2 linked regions of the Kribbella sp. NBC_01245 genome follow. The protein of the gene in region 2 interacts with the protein of the main gene of each other region in a pairwise test. Links are inferred from orthologs where the notes say so. Each region holds a gene or a part of one and is shown on either strand. Other genes may lie near its edges.

Region 1 (6,965 bases), 4.1 Mb from region 2 along the record:
ACCGGTGAGGATCGACGCCCGGCGGACCGAGGTGGTCCGGATATCGGCGAGGTCGTAGTTCTTCACCTTCGTCACGCCGTTCTTTGTGACCGCGATCTGGCGGATTCGCCAGTGGCCGGTATCCGCGAGGCTGATCTGGTGCTTCGATGCCAGGTAATGCATCTCGCCGTCATAGCCGATGCGCGCGTAGGCGCTGTAGACCTTGTTGCTGTAGGGCTTGCTGATACCGACCGTGGCAACCGCACCCTGGCAGGCGTTGCTGTTGACCAGGGTCAGCGTCCGGATGGCGTGATTGGCCGGCGAGATGATGGTCTGGCCGTAGTTGTCGAAGAACGTCGGCTGCTCCAACGCGTTCAGACAAGCCAAAGCCGAGTTGGCGGCCGAAGTCGTCGCGATGGCCGTGGTCGCGCCGAACAAGCCGGTGCCGGCCAGGGCGAGCCCGGCGACGGCCGCCACAGCGCGCCGGCCGAAGGTGGTGATCATGATGATTCCCTCCCGAGGATGCTTACGGACTACGCCAGTAAGACGCCACCGGCCGGGAAAAGTTCGGCACCTGCCGCGTCCCCCGAGACGGGACGCGGCAGGTGAGCTGTCGTCAGCTCAACGCACTTTGCCCAAGTATTGATAGGACTTGGCGATGCTCTGGTACGGCGACGGGTAGTGCAGCCGGAGCTCGTGGCCGGCCACCTTGGCCCGCTTGACCTGGAGCAGGTAATACCCGTTGGCGTGAGTGCTCTTCTGCTCCACCAGCACGGTCTGCCACGAGCCCTTGGCGCCACCCTTGCGCGCCTGCAGCACGATGGGCTGGCCCTTGAGCCCGACCATGGCGCCCTTGGTCGAGATTGTCGTCAGGTGGCCGGTGATGCCGACGAGCTCGCCCTTCCAGATCACGTATGACCTCGGGGTCCGGTCGGCGTCGCGTGCGCGGGTCTTCTCGATGGCGACGAGCGGCTGGTGGTCCATCCGCACCCAATGCCGTTGGTTCGCACCCAAGTACGACGCTCGCCGGACGGTGGTGCTGACGTCACCGATCGGCCTGACCACGAGTTCGGCGCCCTGGCGGACCGCGACTTGCCGGATCTTCCACTCGCCGGTGTCCTTCGGCGTGATCGGCAACCAGGCGGTCAGCGAACCACCTGGCAATCGCCGGTCGGCCATCTTCCGGGCCGGTTCATAGCGGGCGCCGAGGTTGTGCGCGAACGCGTTGCGGTATCCGCTGCCGTCGCCCTTGCTGAAGCCGAACGTCATCACCGCACCCTTGCAGGCCACAGCATCGTGATCGGCCGAGGCAGACAGCGAGTTGCTCCCCAGCCTGCTGATGAACCTCACCCCGCCGCCCTTCTGGCTGGTGTAGACGCGCACGGCCTCGGCCTGTTTCACCCCGACCTGCCACACACCCAGGCTTTGGATGGTGAAACCGCCGAGCAGGAACTGGCCGTTGGTGTCGTTGAAGCGCACGTTCTTGATGCTGTCCAGACAAGCCTGCGGCGAGGCGGCAGGTTCGGCGGACGCGAGGGGAGCCGAGGCGAGCGCGCCGGCGCCGGCCAGCGCGATCGCGGCGACGGTGGCACCCGCCCGCCGCCCTGTGCTTCCGATCATGAAGACCTCCGTGAATTGGCATTGACGACTGCAAGACGGAAGCCGGTGAACAAAAGGTTGCCCGGTCCCGGCGGAGATGCCGGAACCGGGCGACTGGAGCATGGCTAGTGAGCGCTGACGCTCACATTGGGGGAGACGCTCGCCACGTTCCAGGTATTCGCGGCGGTGTAGAGCCGCAGCGTGTGCGTGCCCTTCTTGGCGGGCTTGAAGTAGGCGGTGTACTTACCGCTGGTGGTGCTGACCGCGACGACGTTCACGAACTTCGTGCCGTCCCAGCGCTGCAGGTACACCTTCTGGCCGTTCGCCGCCGGGTAGACCGTGCCGGTGACCTTCACGTACTGACCGACGGCCGGCGTGCTGTCGCTGACCGCCCGCGTGATCTTGCGGCGGACGTTGACGATCTGGACCGCCGAGCCCGCGTTGTTGTACGACGAGCAGGTCGCGCGGCCGTCGTACGACGCGTCGATTGCGCGGTTGCTTGTCGCGGTGTAGGTCACGGTGGTCTTTCCGGTCGAACCGGCGATCGCCGTGAGGTGGGTGTAGCCGCCCATCGGCGAAGTGAGTGTCACGGTGCGCTTACCCGGTACGCCGACCAGCGCGGTGGTGGCGGTCGAGCCGAGCAGTTGGTGGTTGACAGTCACGGTGGTGCCGGCCGTGACGACGCGCGGCGCGGGCGGGGCGGTGAAACGGCTGGCCCAGACCGCGGCGTACCGGCGCCACGGCTTGCCGGCCTTGTCGTACAGGATCCAGGTGCCGGCGTCGGCCGGGCCGTAGCTATAGGTGTCGTCGCCGTAGGCAATGGTGTCGCTGCCACCGGAAGCCATGCCGAAGTTGAACGCGACGCCGTGCTTCTTCGAACCGTCCGGGCGGCTGACGAACCGCTGGCTGGCCGGGTCCTCCGAGGTCGGTGGGGCGCGGGGAAGCGCGCCTCCACCAGCAACGATGCGGAGAACGACCGGTTGGTTGTGCCAGACCTGCGAGCCGGTCGCGGGAGCGTCACCCGCTAGGCTGAGCGTCCCAGTCGGTTCCGCCTGAACACCCGGAGAGAGTGACATGTCGCAGCGCACCCTGGTCCTGCTCAAGCCCGACGCCGTTCGGCGGGGCCTGGTCGGTGACATCCTCGGCCGGTTCGAGGCCAAGGGCCTGAGCCTGGTCGCGATGGAGCTGCGCACGATCGACGCCGATCAGGCCGACCAGCACTACGCCGAGCACGTCGAGCGCGACTTCTACCCGCCGCTGCGCGCGTTCGTCACCAGTGGTCCGCTGGTGGCGCTGGTGCTCGAGGGCGACGAGGCGATCGAGGTGGTGCGCGCGCTGAACGGCGCCACCGACGGACGCAAGGCGGCTCCGGGCACGATCCGTGGCGACTTGTCGCTGTCGAACCGCGAGAACCTGGTTCACGGTTCCGACTCCCCGGAGTCCGCCGAGCGCGAGATCAAGCTCTGGTTCCCCGACCTCCCCTGAGCCCGAAGATCAGGGATGGCCGATTCCGACGCCCATGTAGGTGAAGTCGGAGGCGATGGTCTGGTAGCGGGAGCGGAAGATCACGCGGATCTCCTGCGGGTACTTGTAGCCGAAGTTGATCCCCCCGCCCCAGCGCCCGGTGGACGTGGACTCGAAGTCGTTCACCACGCCATACTCGCCGCCCCAGCCGTAGCGACGGCCCTGCAGTTCGACGAGCTGCCACGGCAGTGGTGAGAGTCCACCCTTGCTGTTGTACGCCTTCAAGTAGCCGCCTACCCACAACACGTCGTTGTTGTCGGCCTGGAACTTGCCGGTCGGGTATGCCGTCAGCACCGAGGCGCGCTTCACCCGCGCGACCGAGGTCTGCTTGGCCGGGTCGAGCGACCGCACCGCGCCCTGCCCGTTCCAGCTGACGGCGATCTGCCGGATGGTCCAGTCGCCGGTGTCGGCCCAGCCCAGCCGGTGAGTGGCCCGCACCCAGCCGGTCGACGGGTCGAAGCTGGCGTTGGCGTTGCGGAACTGGCTGCCGTCGCGACGGCTGATCCCGATCGCGAACACGGCGCCCTGGCAGAGCGCCGGGTTGATCCGGAAGTTCGGCACGACGTTGCGGTGGTTCGGCGACAGCGTCACGCCGACGAACCCGGTCTCCTGGCCCATCGCGGGCAGCCGCGACATCGAGCTCAGACACTGGTGACTGGGCGCGGCCGACGCGGGCAGAGTGCCGACGGTGCCGGTGACGGCCGCCAGGACAACGGGTAGTGCGACGGCAAACCGGAGCAGTTTCATGGTCCCCTCCCAAGGGAATAGCTGGTGTGATGTGTGACACACCAACTTCGCCGCGAGTTGCTCGTTGACCTTCACGGTTCGGTAACGAGGCTCCGGACCCCGGATGATGGCATGGGGTAGTCGGTCGGATACGATGCGTGAGTGGCTGAGCGGTGACGTGTCGGTCGCCGGGCGGGGGCCGGAACGCGTCTAGCCTGTGGAGCGAAGCAATGGGCGGGAGGCGGCGCGATGGCGAACAGCATGCTCGGCCGCGATATGGCGGTAGATCTCGGTACGGCGAACACCCTGGTTTATGTCCGCGGACGTGGCGTCGTGCTGAACGAGCCGTCCGTGGTCGCGACCCGGACCGACGAACCGCGCGAGGCGGTCGCCTTCGGGCATGAGGCGAAGAAGATGATCGGCCGGACGCCGGGCAACATCACCGCGATCCGGCCGTTGAAGGACGGCGTGATCGCGGACTTCGACGCCGCCGAGCAGATGCTGCGCTACTTCATCCAGCGCGTGCACCGCCGTCGGTACTTCGCGAAACCCCGGATCGTCGTCTGCGTTCCGTCGGGGATCACCGCCGTCGAGCAGCGCGCTGTCCGGGACGCGGGCTATATGGCCGGCGCCCGCAAGGTCTACATCATCGAGGAGCCGATGGCCGCGGCCCTCGGGTCCAACCTCGAGGTGCGCGACGCCACCGGCAACATGGTCGTCGACGTCGGCGGTGGGACCACCGAGGTCGCGGTGATCTCGTTCGGCGGCATCGTCACCAGCCAGTCGATCCGGGTCGGCGGTGACGCCATCGACAAGGCCATCCAGACGTACTGCAAGAAGGAGTACTCGCTGATGCTCGGCGAGGCCACCTCCGAGCAGATCAAGATGACCATCGGCTCGGCCTTCCCGGCCCGCGAGGAGCCGACCGCCGAGATCCGCGGCCGGGACATGGTCTCCGGCCTGCCGCGCACGGTGAAGGTCTCCGCGGCCGATATCCGCAAGGCGATCGAAGAACCACTCGCCTCGATCATCGACGCGGTCAAGGCCACCCTGGACAAGACGCCGCCCGAGCTGGCCGGTGACATCGTCGACCGGGGCATCGTGCTCACCGGCGGCGGTGCCCTGCTGCAGGGCCTGGACGAGCGCCTGCGGCACGAGACCGGTATCCCGATCCATGTCGCGGACAACCCGCTCGACGCCGTCGTGCTCGGCGCGGGCAAGTGCGTGGACAACATCGAGACCCTGCAACGCATCCTCGTCACCGACCGCCGCTGAGGACCGACGAATGCTGAAAGATCTCGGCGCACCGCCTACCAGGGGTGTGGTCCGGTCCGCCGGGCTGCCCAAGGACATCCGCCGCCGCCGGACCGTGCTCGCGCTGGTCGTGCTGGCCTCGCTCACCCTGATGATCCTGGACGCCCGCCGCTCAGCCGGGTCGCCGGTCGATCCGTTGCGCGATACCGCGGCCGGCATCTTCGGCCCGCTGCAGTCGAGCGCGACGTCGGCCCGCAAACCGGTCGACGACCTCAAGGCGAAGTTCGCCGCGGCCGAGCGACTCACCGCGGAGAACGAGCGCCTCCGCGAGGAAAACCGCAAACTGACGAGTCAGCTGCGAAGCACCGACTACGCCCGCAAGCGTGCCGTCGAGCTCGACAAGCTGCTCCGGGTCGCGAGCAACGTCGGCTACAAGATCGCGCCCGCCCGGGTGATCGCGATCGGGCCCGCGCAGAGCTTCAGCCAGACCATCACGATCGACGCCGGCGCGGCGGACGGCGTTCGCGCCGACATGACCGTGCTGAACGGCGACGGCCTGATCGGCCGGGTCGTGCGAGCCACCGCGTCGACCGCGACGGTGCTGCTGATCGGCGACCGCGGTTCCACCGTCGGCGGGCGCCTCGACACCACTCAGGCCCTCGGCTTTGTCACCGGCCGCGGTGAGCTCGGTTCGCACGCCACTTTGGAATACCGGCTGGTCGACCTCAAGGCCCGGCCCAGGGTCGGCGCGAAGGTGATGACCTGGGGCTCGAGCGGCAACGCGCCGTACGTCGCGGGCGTGCCGATCGGCGTCATCACCTCGGTCGGCCCCGCCACCGGCACGCTCGGGTCCACTGCCCTGATCAGGCCGTACGCCGATGCCGGCCGGATCGACACCGTCGGCGTGGTCGTCGGGCCGACCGCCCGCAGCTCACGCCGACCGCTACCGGGGCCGCGCTGATGGCGGGCCTGCGCGTCGCGATCGCCGCGCTGTTCCTGATGGTCGCCGTGACCCTGCAACTCTCGACGCTGCCGCAACTGGCCATCGCCGGGGTGACGTGTGACCTCGCACTGGTGGTCGTCGTCGCGCTCGGCCTGGCCCGCGGGCCGGAGTTCGGCGCGATCGCGGGCTTCACGGGCGGCCTACTGCTCGACCTCGCGCCACCGGCCGACCACACCGCCGGCCGCTGGGCACTCGCGTTCGCGCTCGCGGGGTATGTCGCGGGCCTGGCCCGGCGGGAGAGCTTCGTCGGTCCCTGGGCGACGGCCGTCACGGTGGTCGTCGGCACAGTGCTTTCGCTGACCGTCTTCACCGCCACCGGGTCGTTGCTGCATGACCCATCTGTCGACTGGTCGTCGTACGGCGAGCGCCTCGGCATCGCCACCGGGTACGACCTCCTCGCGGCCGTGCTGGTGATCCCGCTGGTGTTGTGGGTGATGCGACTGGTGGTGCCACCAGGCGAGCGCAGGCGGGTGCTGTCGTGAGCAGTTACAACCCCGCCCCCGAGCGGCCGCGGCTGCGGTTGTTCGTGATCCGCGTGCTCGTTTTCTCCTTGCTGATAACGCTTTTCGCTCGGCTCTGGTGGCTCCAGGTGGTGGTCGGGGACGACTACGCCGACGCCGCCGACCAGAACCGGGTCCGCGAGGTGCTCACCCCGGCGGCCCGTGGCAACATCGTCGACGCCGCCGGGCGGACGCTGGTCGGCAACCGGGTCTCACTCGTCATCACCGTCGACCGGACCGTGCTGGTGAAACTGCCCGAGGCGCAGGCCAAACAGGTGCTGGTCCGGCTGGCGAAGGTCCTCCGGCAGACCCCGGCCGACCTCACCGCCCGGACGAAGCTCTGCGGCGAGCCCGGCGCGAGCAAACCGCCCGTCTGCTGG
Region 2 (6,766 bases):
GGTTATGTGCACGCTCAGGACCGGTTCTTCGAGATGGACTTCCGGCGCCACGTCACGGCCGGCCGGCTGTCGGAGTTGTTCGGCGCCGACGCGCTGGAGACCGACAAGTTCGTCCGCACGCTCGGCTGGCGCCGGGTGGCCGAGCGCGAGCTGAAGATGCTCGAGCCGACGACCCGCGCGTACCTGGACGCGTATGCGAAGGGCGTCAACGCCTACCTCGAGAAGAACCAGGGCTCCGGCGTCTCCCTCGAGTACGCCGTGCTGAGCCTCCAGGGCGAGGACTATCGCCCCGAGCAGTGGACCGCGGCCGACTCGCTGGCCTGGTTGAAGGCGATGGCCTGGGACCTGGCCGGCAACATGGACGACGAGATCGCCCGGACCAAGATGGCCACGATCCTGTCGCTCGCCCAGATCAACAAGCTCTACCCGGCCTATCCGTACGACCGGAACGCGCCGATCGTCGAGGCCGGCAACGTCAGCGGCGGCAAGTTCGTCAACGCCAAGCCGACCGGCAAGTTCAACCGCGGTTCGCTCGACCCGGCGCTGCGCAAGTCGCTGGATCAGCCCGAGCTGCGCAAGTCGCTGGACACGATCGAGCGGATCACCAAGGGCCTGCCGGACCTGATGGGCAAGGGCGACGGCATCGGCTCGAACTCGTGGGTCGTTTCGGGCGACCACACCACGACCGGCAAGCCGCTGCTCGCCAACGACCCGCACCTCGGCGCGACGATGCCGGGCGTGTGGTCCCAGGTCGGGCTGCACTGCCGCAAGATCAGCGAGGGCTGCCCGTTCGAGGTGTCCGGGTTCGGCTTCGCGGGTGTGCCCGGGGTGGTGATCGGCCACAACAACGACATCGCTTGGGGCTTCACGAACCTCGACCCCGACGTGACCGACCTGTACCTGGAGAAGATCCGCACCAACGGCACCCAGTACAACGGCAAGATCGTCCCGTTCGAGGAGATCCGCACCGAGACGTTCAAGGTGGCCGGCCGGGACGAACCGGAGAAGCTGACCGTCCGGGTGACCAAGCACGGCCCGCTCATCTCGGACATCTCCGAGGACGCGAAGGAGACCGGCAAACTCTCCACCGAGTACGGCCAGGGCAAGGCACAGCGGTTCGGCACCGAGACGTACGGCGTCGCGATGCGCTGGACCGCGCTCACGCCGGGCCGCACCGCCGACGCGATCTTCGGCTTCAACAAGGCCAAGAACTGGACCGAGTTCCGGGCCGCCGCCAAGGTCTTCGAGGCCCCAGCACAGAACCTGGTGTACGCCGACCGCGAGGGCCACATCGGCTACCAGGCGCCCGGCAAGATCCCGGTCCGCGGCATGGGTGGCGGCAAGTCGGCCGGCGACTGGCCCGCCCTCGGCTGGGACCCGGACTACGACTGGAAGAGCTTCCTGCCGTTCGAGGAGTTGCCGACCGAGTTCGACCCGGCCGACGGCATCATCGTCACCGCGAACCAGGCCGTCGTCCCCGGGGATTACCCGCGCCACCTCGGCAGCAACTGGGACTACGGCTATCGCTCGCAGCAGATCCTCGACCGGATCAAGCGCGCGGGCAAACTCGACGTGAACGCGATGGCCGACATCCAGCTCGACAGCAAGAACGCGAATGCCGAGATGCTGGTACCGCATCTGCTGGACATCGGTATCCCCGACGACTTCGTGCGCCAGGGCCAGGACGTGCTGCGCGGCTGGGACTTCCAGCAGCCGGCCGATTCCGCCGCCGCGGCGTACTTCAACATCGTCTGGCGCAACGTGCTCGCGCTCACCTTCCACGACCAGATGCCCGAGTCGATCTGGCCGGACGGCGGTTCGCGCTGGTTCGAGGCGGTGCGCGATCTGGTCGACGAGCCGAACAACGCCTGGTGGGACGACCTCGGTACGCCGCAGCGCGAGAGCCGGGACGACGTACTGCGCGAGGCGATGATGAAGGCCCGCAGCGACATCACGAAGGCGATGGCCCGCGATCCGGAGAACTGGGAGTGGGGCCGGCTGCACAAGCTGACCCTGACCAACCAGACCCTCGGCAAATCGGGCATCGGCGTGGTCGACCGGCTGTTCAATCGAGGCCCGTACGAGCTCGGCGGCGGCAACTCCCTGGTCAACGCGACCAGCTGGGACGCGGCCAAGGGCTACGCGGTCACCGCCGTGCCGTCGATGCGGATGGTGGTCGACCTGGACAACCTCGACAACTCCCGCTGGATCAACCTGACCGGCGTTTCGGGGCACGCGTTCCACGGCAACTACACCGACCAGACCGAGCTGTGGGTCAAGGGTCAGACGCTGCCGTGGGCCTTCACCCGTGGCGCGGTCGAGGCCCGGCGCGAGCACACCTTCACGCTCACGCCAGGCCCCAAATAACTACAGACCGCCCGCGAGCGGTCCCACTCGCCAAGCGTCGATGACCGGCTGCAGTCCCTCGCCCAGTGCGGGGAACTGCGGCACCAGCGGCAGGCACGCGATGACCTGCAGGTTCCGGGCGGCGCCCATCACCGCGAGCGCGCGCTCGTCCATACCCGGCCGTCCGAGCTTCGCCGCGGCCTCGTTGTAGATGGTCGCGATCTCCGCCGGGAACAACGCGAAGTCCCACTCGATCGGCCCGACCGTCACGTCCTCGAAGTCGGCCCAGAGCGCGCCGTCGCCGACCATGATCATGTTGTACGCCGGTGCGTCGCCGTGGATCGGCTGCACTGACGAGTTCGGGAACTCACGCTCCCACCCGGCACGCGTCCCGACGATAGGCTCGAGCAGCTTCCACTCACGCTGGGCACGCTCGAGGTCTTCCGGCGCAAGCAAGTCGGGCTGACCCTCGAGAGCAGCCAGTCCCTGCGGTACGACGTTGTTGACCGGCGACAGCCACGTCAGTTCGCCCGGGTAATCCGCCAGCGCGTGATGCAGCTCGGCCGAGCGGGCGGCGTTCCCGGCCCAATCCGGCTCACCCGCGACCTCGACGTACTGCCAGAACGTCATGGACAGCCCGTCCCGGCTCACCGGCTCACGTCGTACGAGCGGGCTGGGCGGAACCACCGGGTGGCCCTGACCCTGCAACCAGGCGACGGCGTCGAGCTCGGTCCGCTGGCGGGCGAGCTGGGTGGTCGCGGTGAACTGCGGCGGCAGCACGATCGGGATGCGTGCCACCACGGGCGACGGTTTGAGGTGTACGACCACCGAGAACGCGTCGTACAACGCGGTCGCGTCGGTCACGTCCAGCCCGAGGTCACGGGCGGTCGCGGTGGCGGTGGCGACCGCGCTCGCGGTGCGGGCGGTCAACTGGTCGGCGGTCAGGTGCTCGTTCATCCGCGCATTCTGCACGACTGTGCGGTCACGTCTGGCGAACGTCTGACCGATTGGTCACCCGTAGGCCGGAGGGCGTGAGCGCGGCATCGACGTACTGGTCGTGGGCGTCCCGCGGCAGGGCTTCGACGACTTCGCTGGGATAGACCGCGGCCCAGATCGGTACGTCGGCGGCGCGGGCGAGGGCCCGGTCGTACGAGCCGCCGCCCCGCCCAAGTCGTACGCCGTTGAGGTCGATCGCCAGCGCCGGGCAGATCACGAGCGCCGCCGAGGCGATCGCGTTCGGGCCGAGATCCTCCAGCGGTTCGGTCAGACCGAGGCGGCCCGGATGCAGGCCCGAGTCCGCCGGCCCCCAGCCGAGGTCGTTGTCGTCGTACAGGAGCGGTAGCAGCACCCGCACGTCGTGAGCGCGAAACCAGTCGAGCAGCGGCGTGGTGTCCGGCTCGGTGCCCATCGCGAGGTAGAGCGCGACACATCGCGCGGCCTGAAACTCGGGCCTGACCTGCGCGGATGCGAGCAACCCCGCACCCGCGGCAGCCACCTCGTCCGACGTCAGCGCACGTCGTGCCGCGAGCAGTTCCTTGCGCCGGGAAGCCTTATCGAGGGCGGGAGATTCCACAGGCCTGATGGTAGACGGGTGGGTTGTGTTCGTATGGGTACGCTGTGTAGGCATCGGTGCGAATGCGGATCACTTCGGAGGTTCCTACCTCAAATCCATGCGAAATATGTCAAGAGTTGCCTGGTTCGGCTCCTCAGATCGGGCTCGGATCGGGGAGAGTAAGGGGTGTACGCGTTGACGGGACTGGCGCTCTCCCCGTCACATCTCAGGTGAAAGGGTGTCGTTGGTGCTGCGTCGTGTTCGGGGGATGGCGATGATGGCGGGCCTGTTGCTGCTCGCTGTCGGCTGCGGGTCCGGGCCGAGCAAACAGGACAGCGAGTCCGTCCAGGCGGTCGTGAGCCAGTACCTGAAGGACCGCGCCACCCGGGTGACCGACGAGGGCACCGCGATGAACGGCAAGCCGCTGACGACCGCGCGGCTCGATCCCGATTTCGCCGTCGGGATCGAAACCCACGCCAAGAAGCTGGACGAGCGTCGTGCCGCCGGGACGCATACCCGGGCCGAGGTCGAGGTCACCCTCACTTCGCTCGAGGTCACCGGTGAGCTCGCGAAGGCCGCCGTCACCGACAACACCAAGCTCTACCTGCCGTCCGGTGGCGCGACCGCCGCCAACCGTGGCGCCAAGCAGGACTACAGCCTCAAGCGCGTCTTCACCCTCAAGCGCGAAGGTGGCGAGTGGGCCATCACCGGCACCTGGCTGGAAGAACCACCCGGCAAAAAGCTCCCGATCACCGAGGTCGGTTTCTAACCCTGTCAGGGTGATCTTCGTCGCGCGCTGCGGTTGGACCGTACCCGTTCAGTAGGGTTGCCGCATGAGTCAGGACGGTTTGCGCCAGGCGACGGAGAAGATGCGTTCGGCCGGGGTCGCGGAGGTCGCGATCAAGGTCTTCACGCACTACTACGGACTGCTCGAATCCGGTCAGCAGGGCACCATTCGCGAGGCCGAGATCGACCCGGTCGGCGACCTGCCACATCTGGAACACCTCGACACCGACACCGAGGCGATGCGTGCCGCCCTGGCCGAGACCGTGGTGATCAAACTCAACGGCGGCCTCGGTACGTCGATGGGCGTCACCGGTCCCAAGTCGGCCCTGCCGGTGAAGGACGGCCTGAGCTTTCTCGACATCATCGCCCGCCAGATCCTGCACCTGCGCAAGACGTACGACGTACCCCTGCCGCTCGTCCTGATGAACTCGTTCCGCACCCGGGAGGACTCCCTCGCGGTGCTCAAGGCGTACGACGAGCTGCCGGTCGACGGGATCCCCCTGGATTTCCTGCAGAACGCCGAGCCCAAGTTGCGGGCCGACGACCTCACCCCGGTCGAGTGGCCGGCCGAGCCCGAGCTCGAGTGGTGCCCGCCGGGTCATGGCGATCTCTTCACCGCGTTGGTCGCCTCGGGCATGCTCGACGCCCTCCGCGAGAAGGGCTTCCGGCACGCCTTCGTTTCGAACGCGGACAACCTCGGCGCCACCCCGGACGGCCGGATCGCCGCCTGGATGGCCGAGCACGACGTCCCGTTCGGGATGGAGGTATGCCGCCGGACCAGGTCCGATCGCAAGGGCGGGCATGTCGCGGTGCGCAGGTCCGACGGCCGGCTGATCCTGCGGGACAGCGCCCAGGTGCATGAGGACGACAACGCCTCGTTCCAGGACGTAACCCGGCACAAGACGTTCAACACCAACAACCTGTGGATCGACCTGGACCGGCTGGCCGAGCTGATGGCCGGCCATGACGGCGTGCTCGGGCTGCCGATCATCGTGAACAAGAAGACGGTCGACCCGTCGGATGCCGAATCGCCGCGGGTGATCCAGCTCGAGACCGGGATGGGTACGGCGATCGAGACGTTCGAGGGTTCGCAGGCGGTGATCGTGGACCGGTCCCGGTTCAAGCCGGTGAAGACCACGAACGACCTGCTCGTGCTGCGCTCGGACGTCTACGAGCTGGACGAATCGGGCGAGCTGACCACCACGCATGAGGGCGACGAGCCGTACGTCGATCTCGACCAGGCGTACTTCCGGATCCTGGCCGACTTCGAGCGCCGGTTCGCCGGTGGTGCGCCGTCGCTGGTCCGGGCCGACCGGCTCGAGGTGCGCGGTGATGTTGCCTTCGGCAAGGATGTGACCGTGATCGGTGACGTCGAGGTGGCAGCGGCCGCGGGGGAGCGCCGGGAGATCCCGGACGGAACGGAGCTTCGTGGCTGAGGTCTTCATCCGGCCGCTCGAGCCGGCCGACTGCAACGACGCGGCCGACGCCTGGTGGGCCTCGCGGCTGGGCGGTCTGCCGGCGTTGCCCGCGCCCATCCATACGCAAGACCAGGTACGCGACTGGTTCGCGCACGTGCTGCTGCCCGACGCGCAGACCTGGGTCGCGCTCGAGGCCGATCGGGTGGTGGCCGTGCTCACGCTGGACGGCGATGACCTCGACCAGCTGTACGTCGTACCGGAGTTGGCGGGGCAGGGGATCGGCTCGATGCTGGTCGATCTCGCGAAGGACCTGCGGCCGGGCGGGTTGGCGTTGTGGACCTTCCAGACCAACGTACCCGCACAGCGGTTCTACGCCTCGCACGGCTTCACCGAGGTCCGTCGTACGGATGGGGCCACCAACGAGGAGAAGGCGCCGGACGTTCGAATGGTCTGGGGCGCCCACCCCGAGGCCTAACCGGCCAAGGCGCTAGGGTTCGGCGCATGAGGCGCAGTGTCGACGAACATCTCCAAGCGGTGCTGGAGCGGATCGCGCCGCTGCCCCCGTTCGAGCAGCCGTTGCTGGAAACCCTCGGGCTGGTGTTGTGCGAGGACGTCGACTCGGCCATAAGCCTGCCCGGTTTCGACAACTCCGCGATGGACGGTT

Evidence for each region.
Region 1: the proteins of OG394_RS33995 (region 2) and ndk interact in binary tests that used the Escherichia coli proteins (3 or more experiments, as listed by UniProt). The link is inferred for Kribbella sp. NBC_01245 from one-to-one orthologs.

Annotation. Positions count from the first base shown.
Region 1 is NZ_CP108487.1:3,299,296-3,306,260, reverse strand. Bases 1,391-4,357 are described here. They hold ndk (nucleoside-diphosphate kinase), read left to right. Parts: upstream 1,391-2,652; coding sequence 2,653-3,063; downstream 3,064-4,357. Other genes in these bases: OG394_RS14490 (rod shape-determining protein), read left to right, coding at 4,078-4,357; OG394_RS14495 (hypothetical protein), read right to left, coding at 3,073-3,849; OG394_RS14505 (hypothetical protein), read right to left, coding at 1,704-2,654; OG394_RS14510 (hypothetical protein), read right to left, coding at 1,391-1,599. Outside these bases: OG394_RS14515 (hypothetical protein), read right to left, coding at 1-483; more of OG394_RS14510, read right to left, coding at 601-1,390; more of OG394_RS14490, read left to right, coding at 4,358-5,103; rod shape-determining protein MreC, read left to right, coding at 5,114-6,043; rod shape-determining protein MreD, read left to right, coding at 6,043-6,567; mrdA (penicillin-binding protein 2), read left to right, coding at 6,564-6,965. UniProt on the Escherichia coli protein: Major role in the synthesis of nucleoside triphosphates other than ATP. The ATP gamma phosphate is transferred to the NDP beta phosphate via a ping-pong mechanism, using a phosphorylated active-site intermediate.
Region 2 is NZ_CP108487.1:7,417,709-7,424,474, forward strand. Bases 2,125-4,892 are described here. They hold OG394_RS33995 (5-formyltetrahydrofolate cyclo-ligase), read right to left. Parts: upstream 3,920-4,892; coding sequence 3,329-3,919; downstream 2,125-3,328. Other genes in these bases: OG394_RS33985 (penicillin acylase family protein), read left to right, coding at 2,125-2,367; OG394_RS33990 (aminoglycoside phosphotransferase family protein), read right to left, coding at 2,368-3,303; OG394_RS34000 (hypothetical protein), read left to right, coding at 4,146-4,667; OG394_RS34005 (UTP--glucose-1-phosphate uridylyltransferase), read left to right, coding at 4,732-4,892. Outside these bases: more of OG394_RS33985, read left to right, coding at 1-2,124; more of OG394_RS34005, read left to right, coding at 4,893-6,120; OG394_RS34010 (GNAT family N-acetyltransferase), read left to right, coding at 6,113-6,577; molybdotransferase-like divisome protein Glp, read left to right, coding at 6,604-6,766. UniProt on the Escherichia coli protein: Involved in the removal of 5-formyltetrahydrofolate.